2 regions of the Brevibacillus sp. BD137 genome follow, and region 2 is predicted to be linked to the other one. Evidence: a T-box and tRNA genes for the amino acid it is inferred to sense, from the RefSeq annotation. Region 2 holds a T-box; the other holds one or more tRNA genes.
What was found. A T-box is a leader RNA that pairs with one kind of tRNA and senses whether it is charged. The one in region 2 lies ahead of argS (arginine--tRNA ligase), so its partner is inferred to be a tRNA-Arg.

Region 1: it encodes a tRNA-Arg, which carries the amino acid that the T-box ahead of argS (arginine--tRNA ligase) is inferred to sense. The anticodon was not compared.

Annotation. Positions count from the first base shown of each region.
Region 1 is NZ_JAOTNO010000009.1:12,961-19,853, forward strand. It holds gene ODZ53_RS19080 (hypothetical protein) at 1-80, shown strand, start outside; gene ODZ53_RS19085 (ABC transporter substrate-binding protein) at 139-1,149, opposite strand; gene ODZ53_RS19090 (FecCD family ABC transporter permease) at 1,413-2,429, shown strand; gene ODZ53_RS19095 (FecCD family ABC transporter permease) at 2,422-3,462, shown strand; tRNA gene ODZ53_RS19100 (tRNA-Arg) at 4,107-4,181, opposite strand; gene rpoN (RNA polymerase factor sigma-54) at 4,424-5,797, shown strand; gene ODZ53_RS19110 (glutaredoxin family protein) at 5,797-6,075, shown strand; gene ODZ53_RS19115 (sugar-binding transcriptional regulator) at 6,499-6,893, shown strand, end outside.
Region 2 is NZ_JAOTNO010000005.1:130,687-137,579, reverse strand. It holds gene ODZ53_RS13250 (YcdB/YcdC domain-containing protein) at 6-2,216, opposite strand; gene ODZ53_RS13245 (sigma-70 family RNA polymerase sigma factor) at 2,207-2,779, opposite strand; gene ODZ53_RS13240 (hypothetical protein) at 2,978-3,466, shown strand; T-box leader at 3,519-3,783, shown strand; gene argS (arginine--tRNA ligase) at 3,828-5,543, shown strand; gene ODZ53_RS13230 (hypothetical protein) at 5,668-6,039, shown strand; gene ODZ53_RS13225 (thiolase family protein) at 6,113-6,893, opposite strand, start outside.

The sequences.
Region 1 (6,893 bases), on a different contig from region 2:
CTTATTCACGTAAACCAGAACAAATAGATCCGATTCTGCCCAGTAAGGATACTGCTGGTAGTAAGGAACTCGATCAATAATGCCAGCAGGCAAAAGAGCAGGAGTGGTTATCTTAACCACTCCTGCTTTTTTTATAGCCTACAGTTTGGAGAAACGCTCTACGATGTCATCAACAAGCAGTTCAGCAGAAAGGATACCGCCGCCTACGTTCCAGATCACTTCGTCAACTTGGAATGCCTTATTGTTTTTCGCGACATTTAGCTTTTGATAGAGTGGATCTTTCATCCATTCCTCAGTGTATTTATTCGCAGATCCATCACCGGAATAATCGCCGATCCAGTAAAACATAACGTCGCCATCCATTTCGGAGATGAGCTCTTTGGGAATGTCTTTTTTGAACTCATCGATGTCTTGGGAGGCTGGTCGAGCAAAGCCGAGCTGGCTCAGAACAACGCCAGAGAAGGTGTCTTTCAAGTAAAGACGGGTTGTGCCTGCTACAAAACGAGCGACAGAGACTTTCATCTTCGTCTTGTCACCCAGTTTTCCTTTTGCATCCTCAATCTTCTTATCGAAATCAGCCATTAGCTTGTCGCCTTCAGCTTTTTTATTCAGCGCTTCTGAGTAAAGGGCAAAGTTGATTTTCCATCTGCCTACGAGATCCTCGGAGAAGACGGTTGGAGCAATCGCGGAAAGCTGAGCGTATACTTTTTCTTGCCCTTGGCGTCCTTTCGTTCCCAGAATCAGGTCTGGCTTCAGGCTGGCGATCAGCTCGACGTTTGGTTGATTCTCATCACCCAATTCAACTGCATCCTTCATTTTTTCTTTAATATGTGGATGCCATGGGTCACCGGGTTTACCGAGGCCACTCATGACAGCCCCAACTGGCGTAATCCCTAATGCGAGAACAGCCTCTGTGCTTTCACTGGTGAGAGTGACGACACGTTGAGGAGTTCCTTTTATTTTTGTTGACCCCATAAAGTGTTTTACTTCTCTCTCTTCAGACGCTGCCGGTGCTGATGGAGTTGTTGACGCGGCTGGTGTAGAAGAAGACGAGTCGGATGAAGGCGTTGCCTGTCCTCCGCAACCTGTTACGAGCATCACAGCGGAAAGCATAGCCCCGAGCATCAAACGCAGGGAAGTTTTGCGCATGATGGAAAATCCCCCTTTAACTGATAATGATTATCATTTTTCTTCACTACTTTATATGCTTATATGACAATGTGTCAATATATTTTTTGGAACCAGAGGAAAACTATAGATATTACTGTGCTGATTTTCCAATAGCGATAATAAAAATCAATATCATTGACTAGCCCTATCCGCAAGCTTAGACTGATTAGTGGGAGAAACTTACATACATAGGTAGCGAATAGACAGAATAGGTAGAATGCAACGGAAAGAAGGGAACAGGCGTGAATGTGATTTTGTCCAGCCGACTGCAAAAGACTACTGTACTCATAGCAGGGCTTGTTGTCCTGGCAGTCGTGATGGTGGCTAGTATTCTTTTCGGAATCAATCGGTATTCATTCACTACTGCAGTAGAGGCATACACTCAATTTTCCGGTTCGGAGGAACATTTGATTATTACGACTTCCCGAATGCCGCGTACACTGACAGCGGTAGCAGTGGGGAGCAGCCTCGCTGTAGCAGGTGTTTTGTTGCAGGCGTTGACTCGGAACCCTCTGGCTTCACCGTCTCTTATCGGCGTGAACGCTGGAGCTGCAGCAGCTATTGTGACGACGATTGTTGTTTTTGGCTCGCAATTTCCAGTGTCGCAAATGATGTGGGCAGGATTTATCGGAGCGGGTGTGACTGCTCTGCTTGTATACGGATTGGCCTCCGCTGGGCGGGGAGGCATGACTCCGATTAAGCTGACACTTTCGGGTGCAGCGGTTGCCGCTTTTGCTTCGTCTGTGACTTCGCTGTTTATGCTGTTGCAAGAAAAGACGATGACAGAGGCCTTTTACTGGTTAGTTGGTTCTGTGGAGGGGAGACAGCTCGATCATTTTTTTATGATCATTCCTTATTTGCTAGTAGGCTGGTTAGGCGCTATGGTACTGACTGGCTCGTTAAACTTGATGGTACTTGGTGATGATGTAGCGACTGGCCTGGGCCAGAAGATTATCTTGGTAAAAGCTACTGCGTTATTGCTCGTGGTGCTCTTGGCAGGTGGGAGTGTCGCGCTCGCTGGACCAATTGCATTCGTGGGCATCATCATCCCGCATCTATGTCGTTTCTTAGTCGGGCTTGATCACCGATGGTTGATTCCCTATTCAATTGTTTTCGGCGGAGCTTTTCTGGTTTGCGCTGACTTGCTTTCTCGCCTTGTATTGATGCCCATGCGTCTGGAAGTACCAGTAGGCGTAGCAACGGCTATGATCGGAGTGGCTTTTATCATCCCGCTGGTCAGGGGGAGGGCGTATGCATAGACATGTAGTCATTCGGTCCAAAAAGCCAGCGCTCTCGTTTCATGTAGATAAGCGGGCTTTGGGAATTAATTTCATACTATTTTTGCTGTTATCTGTTGTGATTGTATTGAGTATTGGCTTAGGAAGCTTGCATATTCCTGTGTGGGAGGTCGTCAAAGCTTTTGTGGGAGCGGGCAGTGAACAGAATGAATTGATCGTGCTCGATTGGCGATTGCCTCGTGTTGTCGTTTCAGTCATGGTGGGGGCTTCCCTGGCGGTATCGGGGGCTATTTTGCAGTCCTTGGTACGAAATCCGTTAGCTTCGCCTGATTTGATCGGGACTACAGCGGGAGCAACGGCAGCAGCGGTAGCATTTATCACATTCGCAAAAGATGTAAGTGTACAATGGATGCCATTGGTGGCCTTGATCGGTGGATTGTTAACCGCGACGCTTACGTATCTCACTGCGTGGAAAGAGGGAGTCTCCCCTTTTCGCCTCGCGCTTGTCGGTGTATGTATCTCGGCAGGCATGGGGGCATTAACGATCTTTTTCCTGGTGATCACCCAAACCCACAAAGCCTCAAATGCACTCGGGTGGATGACTGGAACTGTGTACGGTATGTCGTGGGTAAATGTCATGACATTGCTTCCGTGGACCGTTTTGTTTCTTGGCGCTACGATTTTCCAAATCCGTTATTTGAATGCCCAGGAGCTCGGTGATGATATCGCCAAAGGCATTGGCGTAGCGATTGATAAGAAGCGATTGCTCTTGATTGCGATCAGTGTGGCTTTGGCAGGTGCTGCGGTTGGTGTAGCAGGAGGAATTAGTTTTATCGGGTTGATGGCCCCACATATTGCGCGTAGGTTAGTAGGTTCTGCGTACGGTTACTTGCTGCCGGCTTCCGCTGTTTTGGGCGGGATGCTTGTCGTCTTGGCCGATTTGATTGGGAGAACGGTGTTTTTACCGCATGATTTGCCAGCTGGGATTTTTACCGCAGCGATTGGAGCGCCGTTCTTTGTTTATCTTTTGTATAAAACAAGGAATCATCAGTAGGAAATGGAAGTGTGAGTATCAATAGTTGAGTGAGAACCCTGAAGGAGAGAATGCTTCAGGGTTCTTTGTGTTTACTATCTGTCAATTTTTTACAAAATATTACACGATTCGAATTTACAAAACACTTTAAATAAGGTGAAAAATAGTATAAGTTATATTTATGATAACTAATGGGACTAATAGTTAATTTACTTTGTGAATGGGAACCCAGTTTTAAACGGAGAAAGCAAAGAACAATAATATCAGTCATTGTTCTATAAATGTAAACATCATTAATCATCAAATTATTATTTTGGTGAGAAAGCAAGACAGAGAGACACTAAAAAGCCACTTTCGTATTAAGGGCAATACAACTTTATCAGTAAATATCCCTGAGGAAGGGAATTATTACATCTACATTGTATCTGCAGATGCAGCATTTGATACGACCCCAATCAACCCTATGCCTTACACATTTAAAGCTATTTTTAAGTAGTAATTTCAAAAGTGATTTAAAAGTGACTTACTATACGTAGCACTCGAAGAACGGCCCTTTTACCCGGGGCTGTTTTTTGTTTTGATAGGTTAGTTGAGTGGAAATCAAACATGTGGATTCAAAAAAGCGACCTCTTGAAATTCAAGAGATCGCTTTTGGTTTGAAAGTATGGTACGCCTGAAGGGAATCGAACCCCCGCACATGGTTCCGGAGACCATTGCTCTATCCACTGAGCTACAGGCGTATATTGTGACGACAACTTTTATTATAAAACATCGAGATTCTCAATGCAAACGAAAAAAAGTAGTTCAGCAGAAAAAACTAGCGATAAAATAAGCGAAAGTGAAAAAGTCCAATGGTGAAGATCTTTCGACATTTTTTGTGTTCTGTTTCATCAATTTGGCAGGAAAATTGCATGAGAGAACGAATATAATGAAAATAAAGAGTCATCGAGCAGCATGAGCAAGTGCGAAGGAGGCGAGCTTCATGAACATGGGATTGGGGTTATTTCAAGAACAAACACTGAAATTAGTGATGACGCCGGAATTACGCCAAGCGATTACCATATTGCAGTATTCAGCCATTGATCTCATCTCCTATTTGCAGGATCAGGCTAATGAAAATCCTGTTTTCGACCTTGAAGTGGCTGGAGAAGTCGCTTCTGCAAAAGCAGAGAAGCCAGCTCCTGAGATTGACTGGAAAGAAATTGTGGGCAATCGCGCGACAGGTGAGTACGGTTCGTCGAAAAATGAAAGCACTTACAATCCGCTGGATTACGTCCAGCAAGGTGCGGAGACGCTGTACGAACATCTGGAGCGTCAACTCGGCTATGTAAAAGGGTTCTCGTCGCTGCAAAAACAGATTGCTCTCTTTTTGATCGGGAATTTGGATGAGAAGGGATATTTGGAAATTACACTGGAGGAAGCAAGTGAGCGCCTGGGCGCTGAAATGCTCGAGATTGAGGACGTGTTGTCCGTTTTGCAGCATTTTGATCCAGTAGGCGTAGCTTCACGCAGCCTGGAAGAATGTCTTTTGCTGCAGCTTGAGCATTTGGCACTCGATGATGAAAAGATCGTGCAGGTCGTTCGTAACCACCTGCAAGATTTGGCGGACAATCGCTATCAGCGGATCGCAGAAAAAATCGGATGTACACCGCAAGCGGTACAGACGATGGCAGATTTGATCCGTACGTTGAACCCGCGTCCAGGGGGGACCTTTTCTTCCGTAGAGACAAGATATGTCATTCCAGATGTGACGGTAGAAAAGGTCGGGAATGATTATGTAGTATTGGTTAATGATGTTGCTGCACCGCGGCTGAAAATCAACAGCTTCTATGAAAAAATGCTGAGCCAGCAAAAAAGTCAGGATGAAGCGAAACAGTTCATTCACGATAAGCTGAATGCCGCCATGTGGCTGGCAAAAAGTTTGGAGCAGCGCCGCTTGACGCTCATGCGTGTAACACAGGCCATCCTCGATATGCAACGGGAGTTTTTTGATCGGGGGATTCATTATTTAAAGCCTATGACGCAAAAGGAAATAGCAGAGCGGGTCGGCCTGCACGAATCAACGATAAGCCGGGCAACCAGCAACAAATACGTCCAGACACCGCGCGGAATCTTTGAGTTGAAGTATTTCTTTACGTCAGCACTCTCTACTTCCAGCGGGGAAGCGACTTCTTCTGAGAGTGTTAAACGCAGAATCAAAGCACTGATCGAGCAAGAAGATCGGAAAGCTCCGTTATCTGATCAAAAGCTGGGTGAGATGCTGCTTACAGAGGGGATTGAGATCTCCCGCCGAACGGTTGCCAAGTACCGGGAAGAAATGCTGATCCCATCGTCGGCTAAACGAAAGAGGTTTTAATGAGAATGAATGAAAAAACGTTTGAAATTGTCTTGTACGGACGAAATAAGTGTCATTTGTGCGACGAGGTGGAGCTCTACATCCGTTCTCTGGCGGAGGAGTTCCCCCTTCGTATGCGCATGGTTGATATTGAAAGTGATCCGGCTTTGCATGAGGAAATGATGTTTGTCATTCCCGTAGTCGAGATAGATGGAGAGATCGTGTTTCGTTCCATAACGCATGTGGTGACGCTAAAAGAGCTGCACGAGGAACTACATAGACGTACCGCTCTATCATAAATTGATTGCTATGGTATTGGCTGTTTTTTAGCTTTAGAAAGTACCGATGAACCAACAAAGCTGGTGAGAAGAAAAAGCACAGGGCTCGTAGACCTTGGCATCGCCAGCCCAGTCGGAACTTCCAAAAGGGGACCTACTTGTCGAACACTTCTTCTCTGAGAAACTTCCGCCCGTAGGGTGGCTTTGGCTCAACGGTCCCCTTTTGGAAGTGAAGACGGACAGTGAATCTCCCCTGCTAGCGTGTCAGAGTCGAAGAGAACTGTGCTTTTTCTTCGGTAGAGGGGAACTTGCAAGATATGGTTAAATATGATACATTCAAGTTGTAGCAAGTGATCTTTTTTTTGCACCAAGTGGGACAAAAAATGTATATACAGGGACATTAAACGTCCCGATCAACAATTTGTAACCAAGGAAGAAGGTAAAATGCGACGTTTACTGGAACTGCAACAAAAATTGTTGCCTGACTTGATTCAAGTTTTGCGTCAGCGGTACATGTTGCTCCGATCCATCTATCATTTGCAGCCGATTGGCAGAAGAGGTCTTGCTCAAGCCATGGATACCACTGAGCGAATTTTGCGGGCAGAAGTGGAACTGCTAAAAGAAACGGGGCTCCTTCATGTAACAGCTGCGGGAATGAGCCTGAGTGAAGAAGGACAACAAGTCTTGGACGACATGGAGCCTCTCGTCGGAGAGCTATTCGGCCTTACTGACTTGGCAGAGCGCCTGCAAAAAAAGCTGGGCATAGCAGAAGTCATTGTGGTACAGGGCAATGCAGACCAGTCACCTTGGGTAAAGGAAGAGCTGGGACGGGTAGGGGC
Region 2 (6,893 bases):
TCGTTTTAGTCGGCGATAAATTTGCCTGTCACGGCATCAAGTGTCATAAATTTAATCGCCAGCTCTTCGTCACTCCACGGCACATACGCCAGCTTTGGTTGAGCTAATTTTTGCCCATCCACATCTTTCATCAAATAGACCAGCTTTAGAGGCATGACGCGTAAATACTCTTCAACAGCCTTGTCTTTCGAAACGATCCTGTCGGATGCTGGAAGCTCCACCAACTCGTTTGTCATTCTGAAGTTATGAAACTTTGTCACTTTGCCAGAAGACGGATCGACTGTTACCGAATAAGCCGCTTTTTGCTCGCGATCCTGTACAGGAATGCCATCCTTGCTCATAAAATATCTGAATTCCCATTCGCCCGATGACACAGGATTCGCTTCGGCTGGCTGTATGACTTGTGCTAATTGCACCTCTTTTACGCCTGGATCGACGTATTTATACAGAAAGGCGAGTGCAGCCTCTTCCGCTTGCTCGCGTTTGACTGTCACCGCTGTGTCAGAACGCAGTGATCCCAGCCCGACGACACTGCCTGTTTCTGCGATGACTTCTACGCCGATATACTTGTCATTTTTATCATTCCAGACGTATTCCTTGCGCCCCTCTCGGATACTCTCGCTCTCTCTATAGGTCGATTCATCTACCTGTATGCCAAATTCCGCTTGCAGCAGTGCTTTTGCCTCATCCTTGGAGCGAACCTTGACGTATTCCTTTGGAGATTCGATCGGATGTACTTCTGTCGTATTCAACTGATCATAGGCAAGCCCATTATCTCCCGTTCCATACACAATCTTGCCATTGGTCGCGTCGATATGCCACTCCGTACCATCTTCACGTCCTCTTTGCATGAAGGAAACAGCTGGCGTGTATTCCAGAATAGGTTGCCACTTCTTCCCTTGCTTTGATTCTGGCCGTATTCTCGGATTCTGCACGTATCGAAGCTTCATATGCTCACTTAGCTCTTTGATGGCTACCTCTTCTGACACAGCACTCGATACATCCGGGTACTGCGACGGCTCGAATGTTTCGGGCTCCTTGCTGAAATATCGGACGTGACCAGAGTCCGTTGTTGTTATGCTAATTTCATCAGACAACACTGGCAGTCCGTTATAATATCGCAGGTACACTCCTGGATCGTTGGCATCCACTAACCGATAGTTTTCACTATCCGCCCCGAGTAGTTTGTTCAGGAACTGTCGCTCTTGCTGCAAGGCTTTTGCTCCCTCTGCCTCTTTCCCGCTCGCTGCTTCCTTTTCATCCCTATACAAAAGCCTGTACGATTCCAGTGCTTGACCATTTCCATAGATCACAAGAGAAACCTTATGCCCCTCGTTGTTCGTTTTCCCCAAGATGAATGACATGCCATCGTGTTTCTTTTCTTTATCCAAAAGAAGAAGGGACGGGTTCAAATCAGGCATGGCATCTGTAAGCTTGGTGAAAAAGGCTTGTTCATTCTTGTTCAATCGCCCGAAAAACACGACTTGCTCCTGTTGGTCAATTCCAACTGACAATACGTCGAACGGAACGGGCTGGCCGTTTTCGATCCGTTGATAATTCACGCTCATCCATGGGCCTTTTACCCTATACTCATCGGTATAGATCTGAGTCTCGACGAGCTGATAGGACTTACTTTCCTCCCCCCAAAAAGCTTGAAGAAATGCGCTTGCTGCTTTCTCCGCAGTCTTGGCTGATGGCAATTTCTCTTCCTTCTGTTCTCCTCGCTCACCATCAATTGTAAAGCTCTCAATTTGTCCTGTCTGTATATCATAGACAACATTGGCACGCGCAGTATCCCCTTCTAGTAAAGTTAGTGCACTGAATCCATAGCTTGTACGATCCACTCTTATTGTCATCTTGCTCAAGGCGGGGATCGCCTTTTTCAATGGTAAAATTGCCTCTTCCGGCGGCACCTTTACACTGTTCGGATTTGTCTCTTTATTGTTTGTTTTCGTAGCAGTTGTAGCAATCGCATTCGTTACATTTTTACCACTTGGCATCTGTGGAAACCAGCCTTGCTGATGAATTCCCACAGCAGTAACCGCCAAGCAAGCTGCCAGCGAACCAGCCACGAAAATTCTGTTTCGATTCTTGTGTTTATTTTTTGCAATCGCACCTCTGATCCGTAATTCCATCTCTTTTGTAAACCTCACTTCCTCCACTGATTCCTCACTTGCGCTCCGTACTGCTTCACGCATTTCCTTATCTAGGTCCATTCCAATCCCTCCTTTTCACACAATGCCTTAAAATGTTTTCGGGCCCGTGACAATTGGGTTCGTACGGCATCTTCTGAAATATCCAGCACTTGCGCCATCTCTCTTATCGACAAATCTTCATAGTAATGTAGTACCATGACTTTTCGGTACAGCGGCGAGAGCTTCATCACCTGCTCCGCTACCTGTATCTTGCTCATTTGTCCGATGACGGCCGATTCAACATTTGCCATGTCAGCCTTTTCGGGGGGTGCTTCCTCTTTGGAGAGGTAGGTAGAAAAAATCTGGCGAAAGGACCACGAACGCAAATATTTGCGGGACTCGTTGATCGCGATTCGGTAAAGCCACGTTTTCACGCTACTCTGATGGCGGAACTGATCCAGACCCCGATACGCCTTCAGGAACACTTCCTGGGTAATGTCTTCCGCGATTCCCCGATCCTTGACGATCAGATAGGCGAGCTGCACGATGTTGTCTCCGTAGTCGCTCATGAGTCTCGTCAGCTTCTCCTCGTTGGTCAATTGCAGCGTCCAGTCCGCTTCGCTACTTTTGGCACTTGCATTCACGTACTGTTCACCTCCTTGTTACCTTTTGATATGTATTTGATCCAGCTGGCTTATTTTTGTGACAAGATTATCCAACTATTTTATCTATAATCCTTTTCCTTTCTTCCACTGCTACACTCCGTTGCGTTGCTTTCATTGTCAGCGCACATTGCTTTTGCTATCATGAGGCTTATTGTAGAGCGAAAGGAACGAGATGACATGGATGACATGCAAGCACGTGAAAAAGACAAATTTCTCTCCTGTTTGGAGACCATAAAAGAGCTATCCAAATCCGAATTTGAAACCTATTCCATCGTTAAGAATACCGAAACGGGAGAACATTATCTCCACTATTTTTTGTCCCACATTAACTTGTCCGAGGGAGGCAGAAGAGACGATTACGATCACTTCCTGCCGATTGAATCCGACGATATTTTAGCGATTATGTTTGGCGAACAGCCTTACCAGTTTCCGGAGAACTGGCGCTCCGCTTATTTGCGCAGTGGAAATGACAATCGATTGATCCCGTTCGATCCATCGGAAAATTACGATCTGGACGATGCGGCAGCTGCCGAGCTGGCCATGCTCGAAAAGCTGGAACAGTACAAAGAGCAAATGATGAACGCAGATAACCTCAGCCCGGAAGAAAGGGAAGAGCTGACCAAGCAATATTTCGCGGAATTAGATAAGATTTTAAAAAAACCTTGATCGAGGCACCTTGCATCATGACGGTATAAACAGCTATAATTCTAGAGAAACAAACGAATCGTTGATGAGGATAGTACTCCTTGTGTGTGGACGAAAGCGAGTCGGGGACGGTGTGAGCCCGATGCCAAACCATGTGAGGAAACGCCCCTCGGAGATGCGGCCTGAACATCCAAAGCCAGCCATTATGGGCAACGGATCCTGTAGGGCTATGCCGGGACTGCCCGTTACAGCAGGTCAAGCGGTTTTTGCCTTCCTATGCGATGGAAGGGAAAAACAACAAGAGTGGCACCGCGGGAGTATAACCTCTCGTCTCTTTTTCACAGGAGACGTAGAGGTTTTTTTATTTGAAAGGGGAATTTAGATGAGCTACAAACACCAAGTCGCTGAAAAGATTGCCGCTGCGCTCTCCTCGATGGGCGTAGACACACTGACCAAAGAAGCCGTATATGGCATGCTGGAAACACCACCAAACCCTGCAATGGGCGATGTGGCCTTCCCTTGCTTTCAATTGGCAAAAGCATTGCGCAAAGCTCCACCGATGATCGCAGCAGAGCTGGCTGGACAGCTCTCCGGTGCACCATTGCGCGAATCGAACGCAGTTGGTCCGTACGTGAACCTGTTCCTGGATCAAGAAAATGTGGCCGAGCAAGTTATCGGAACCATCCTTACCCAAGGCAGCACATACGGAAGCAGCCATATCGGTGAAGGACGCAAAGTACCAATTGACCTCTCCTCCCCGAATATTGCGAAGCCGTTTTCCATGGGTCACCTGCGCTCTACTGTAATCGGGAACGCGATTGCCAACATCATGGAAAAGCAAGGCTATGAGCCAGTACGTATCAATCACTTGGGTGACTGGGGTACGCAGTTTGGTAAACTGATCGTTGCGTATCGCCTCTGGGGTGATGAAGCAAAGGTAAAAGCAGAACCGATCAAGGAGCTGCTCAGCCTCTACGTTCGTTTCCACGAAGAAGTCGAGAACGATTCTACCTTGGAGGACCAAGGCCGTGAATGGTTCAAAAAGCTCGAGGATGGCGATGAAGAAGCTCAGCATCTGTGGAAATGGTTCCGTGATGAGTCCCTCAAGGAATTCATGAAGATTTACGACCTGATGAACGTAGCCTTCGACTCCACACACGGTGAAGCATTCTACAACGACAAAATGGATCGCGTTGTTACCTTGCTCGAGGAAAAAGGTCTCTTGACTGAATCCGATGGTGCAATGGTCGTGAACCTCGACGAATACAACATGCCGCCATGCCTGATCAAAAAATCTGACGGCGCTACCCTGTACGCAACGCGTGATTTGGCTGCAGCCCTCTTCCGCCACGAATCGTACGATTTTGCTAAAGCACTTTATGTCGTAGGAAACGAGCAACGCCTCCACTTCCAGCAGCTCTATAAAGTGTTGGAAAAAATGGGCTATGCGTGGTCCGCAAATATGCACCACATCCCATTTGGCATGATGCTCAAGGACGGCAAGAAAATGTCCACGCGTAAAGGGAAAGTTGTTCTCTTGGAAGAAGTATTGGCACAAGCCATTTCTGATGTCCAAAAAGTCATCGAAGAGAAAAACCCTACGCTGTCCAATAAAGAAGAAGTGGCTCGTCAAGTCGGGGTAGGCGCAGTTATTTTCCATGACTTGAAAAACTTCCGCCTGAATGATGTCAACTTCTCCTGGGAAGAGATGCTGACCTTCGAAGGGGAAACAGGACCATACGTGCAATACGCACACGCTCGTGCATGCTCGCTGCTGCGCAGAGGTGGCTACCAGCCAGCAACGACTGTGAACCTGGCTTCCGGTGCACTCGACAGCAAAGAGGCTTGGGCAGTGATTACCCTCTTGAACGCGTTCCCAGAGGTAATCGAACGTGCTGCCGATAACTTCGATCCGTCGCAAATCGGCAAGTATGTGATCGACCTGGCGCAAACATTCAACAAATTCTATGCGAATGTACGCATCCTGGCTGAGGAAGAAGATGTGACAGCATCCCGTCTCCAGCTCGTAGCAGCAGTCGTTGCTGTGCTGAAGGAAGGTCTGCGTCTGCTCGGTCTGGCGGCTCCAGAAGAAATGTAAAAAAGTATACGAAAAGTCGGTTGCTTCCTCTTGTGGGGAAACGCCGGCTTTTTTGATTGTCCCGTGTCATCATCATTCTTCTGTGAGATAATGGAACGATGGCCGATGAAAGAGGTGAGCAACAATGGGAAGAAGTGTACATTTCGGCAAAACGGATTTTACCTTGCGTCTCACTGGCTTGCATACGATCTTAGCCTTGAAGAACACGATCACGCTCCCTTATCAATCGATCAAGCATGTCGAGGTCGGTTCTTTTGTTCCGCCAAAATGGATGTTGCGCATGCCAGGGACGTCTTTTGGACCTTTAAACATTTATGAGGGAAGCTTTCAGCATCGAAATGAATGGTACTTCCTTTCTTTTGCCCAGACGGATTCGTTGTTGATCCTAGAAGTAGAGGGCCATGCCAAATATCAGCACGTCATTGTACAGCTGGAAAACCCAACAGAAGTGGCGGCTACCTTGCGAAAATACTTACGCGACCAAAAGGCCCCCTAATAGCGCTCAAGCTCCATGGCAAAAAGCCCCGAAATTTCAACGTTCGGGGCTTTTTCATTTGCACATGTGAAGTTTACATTGTCAAATTTTCATAGATCACTGACATTCCCATGCCACCTGCCATGCACAGCGTCACCATGCCATACTTCTCGCGTCTGCGCATCATTTCGTTCATCAACGTCACTGTCAGTTTGGCTCCAGTTGCTCCCACAGGGTGACCCAAGGCAATCGCGCCTCCATTGACATTCACCTTACTCGAGTCCAGCTCCAAGCATTTGATCACAGACAAAGCCTGGGCGGCAAATGCCTCATTCAATTCGATGAGCCCAATGTCTTCGAGATTCAATCCCGCTTTCTCCAGTACCTTTTTCGTAGCAGGGACTGGTCCAATCCCCATCACGTCAGGTTCGACTCCTGCGCTGGCAAAAGCCTTTATTTTCACGAGTGGAGTCAAACCCGCTTCCTCCGCCTTTTCACGGGACATCATCAATACAGCGGCTGCGCCGTCATTCATCGGACACGCATTTCCGGCAGTGATGGTCCCCTCCTTTTGAAAAACACTTTTCAGCTTGGCGAGTTCTTCTAGCTTGATATCATGGCGCACCGATTCATCCTGCGCAAAAACACGTGTGCCTTTGCGATCCTTGATTTCAATCGGTACGATTTCACTCGCGAATAGGCCTGCTTCGATTGCTGCCGCTGCTCTTACGTGGCTCTCGTAGGCAAAACGATCCTGCTCTTCACGGGAAATACCGTACTGGACAGCCAGCCGTTCTGCGGTCATACCCATATGTTCGCCAGTCAACGAGCAGATCAAACCATCGGACAAAAGAGCATCCTCCATGGACAAATGG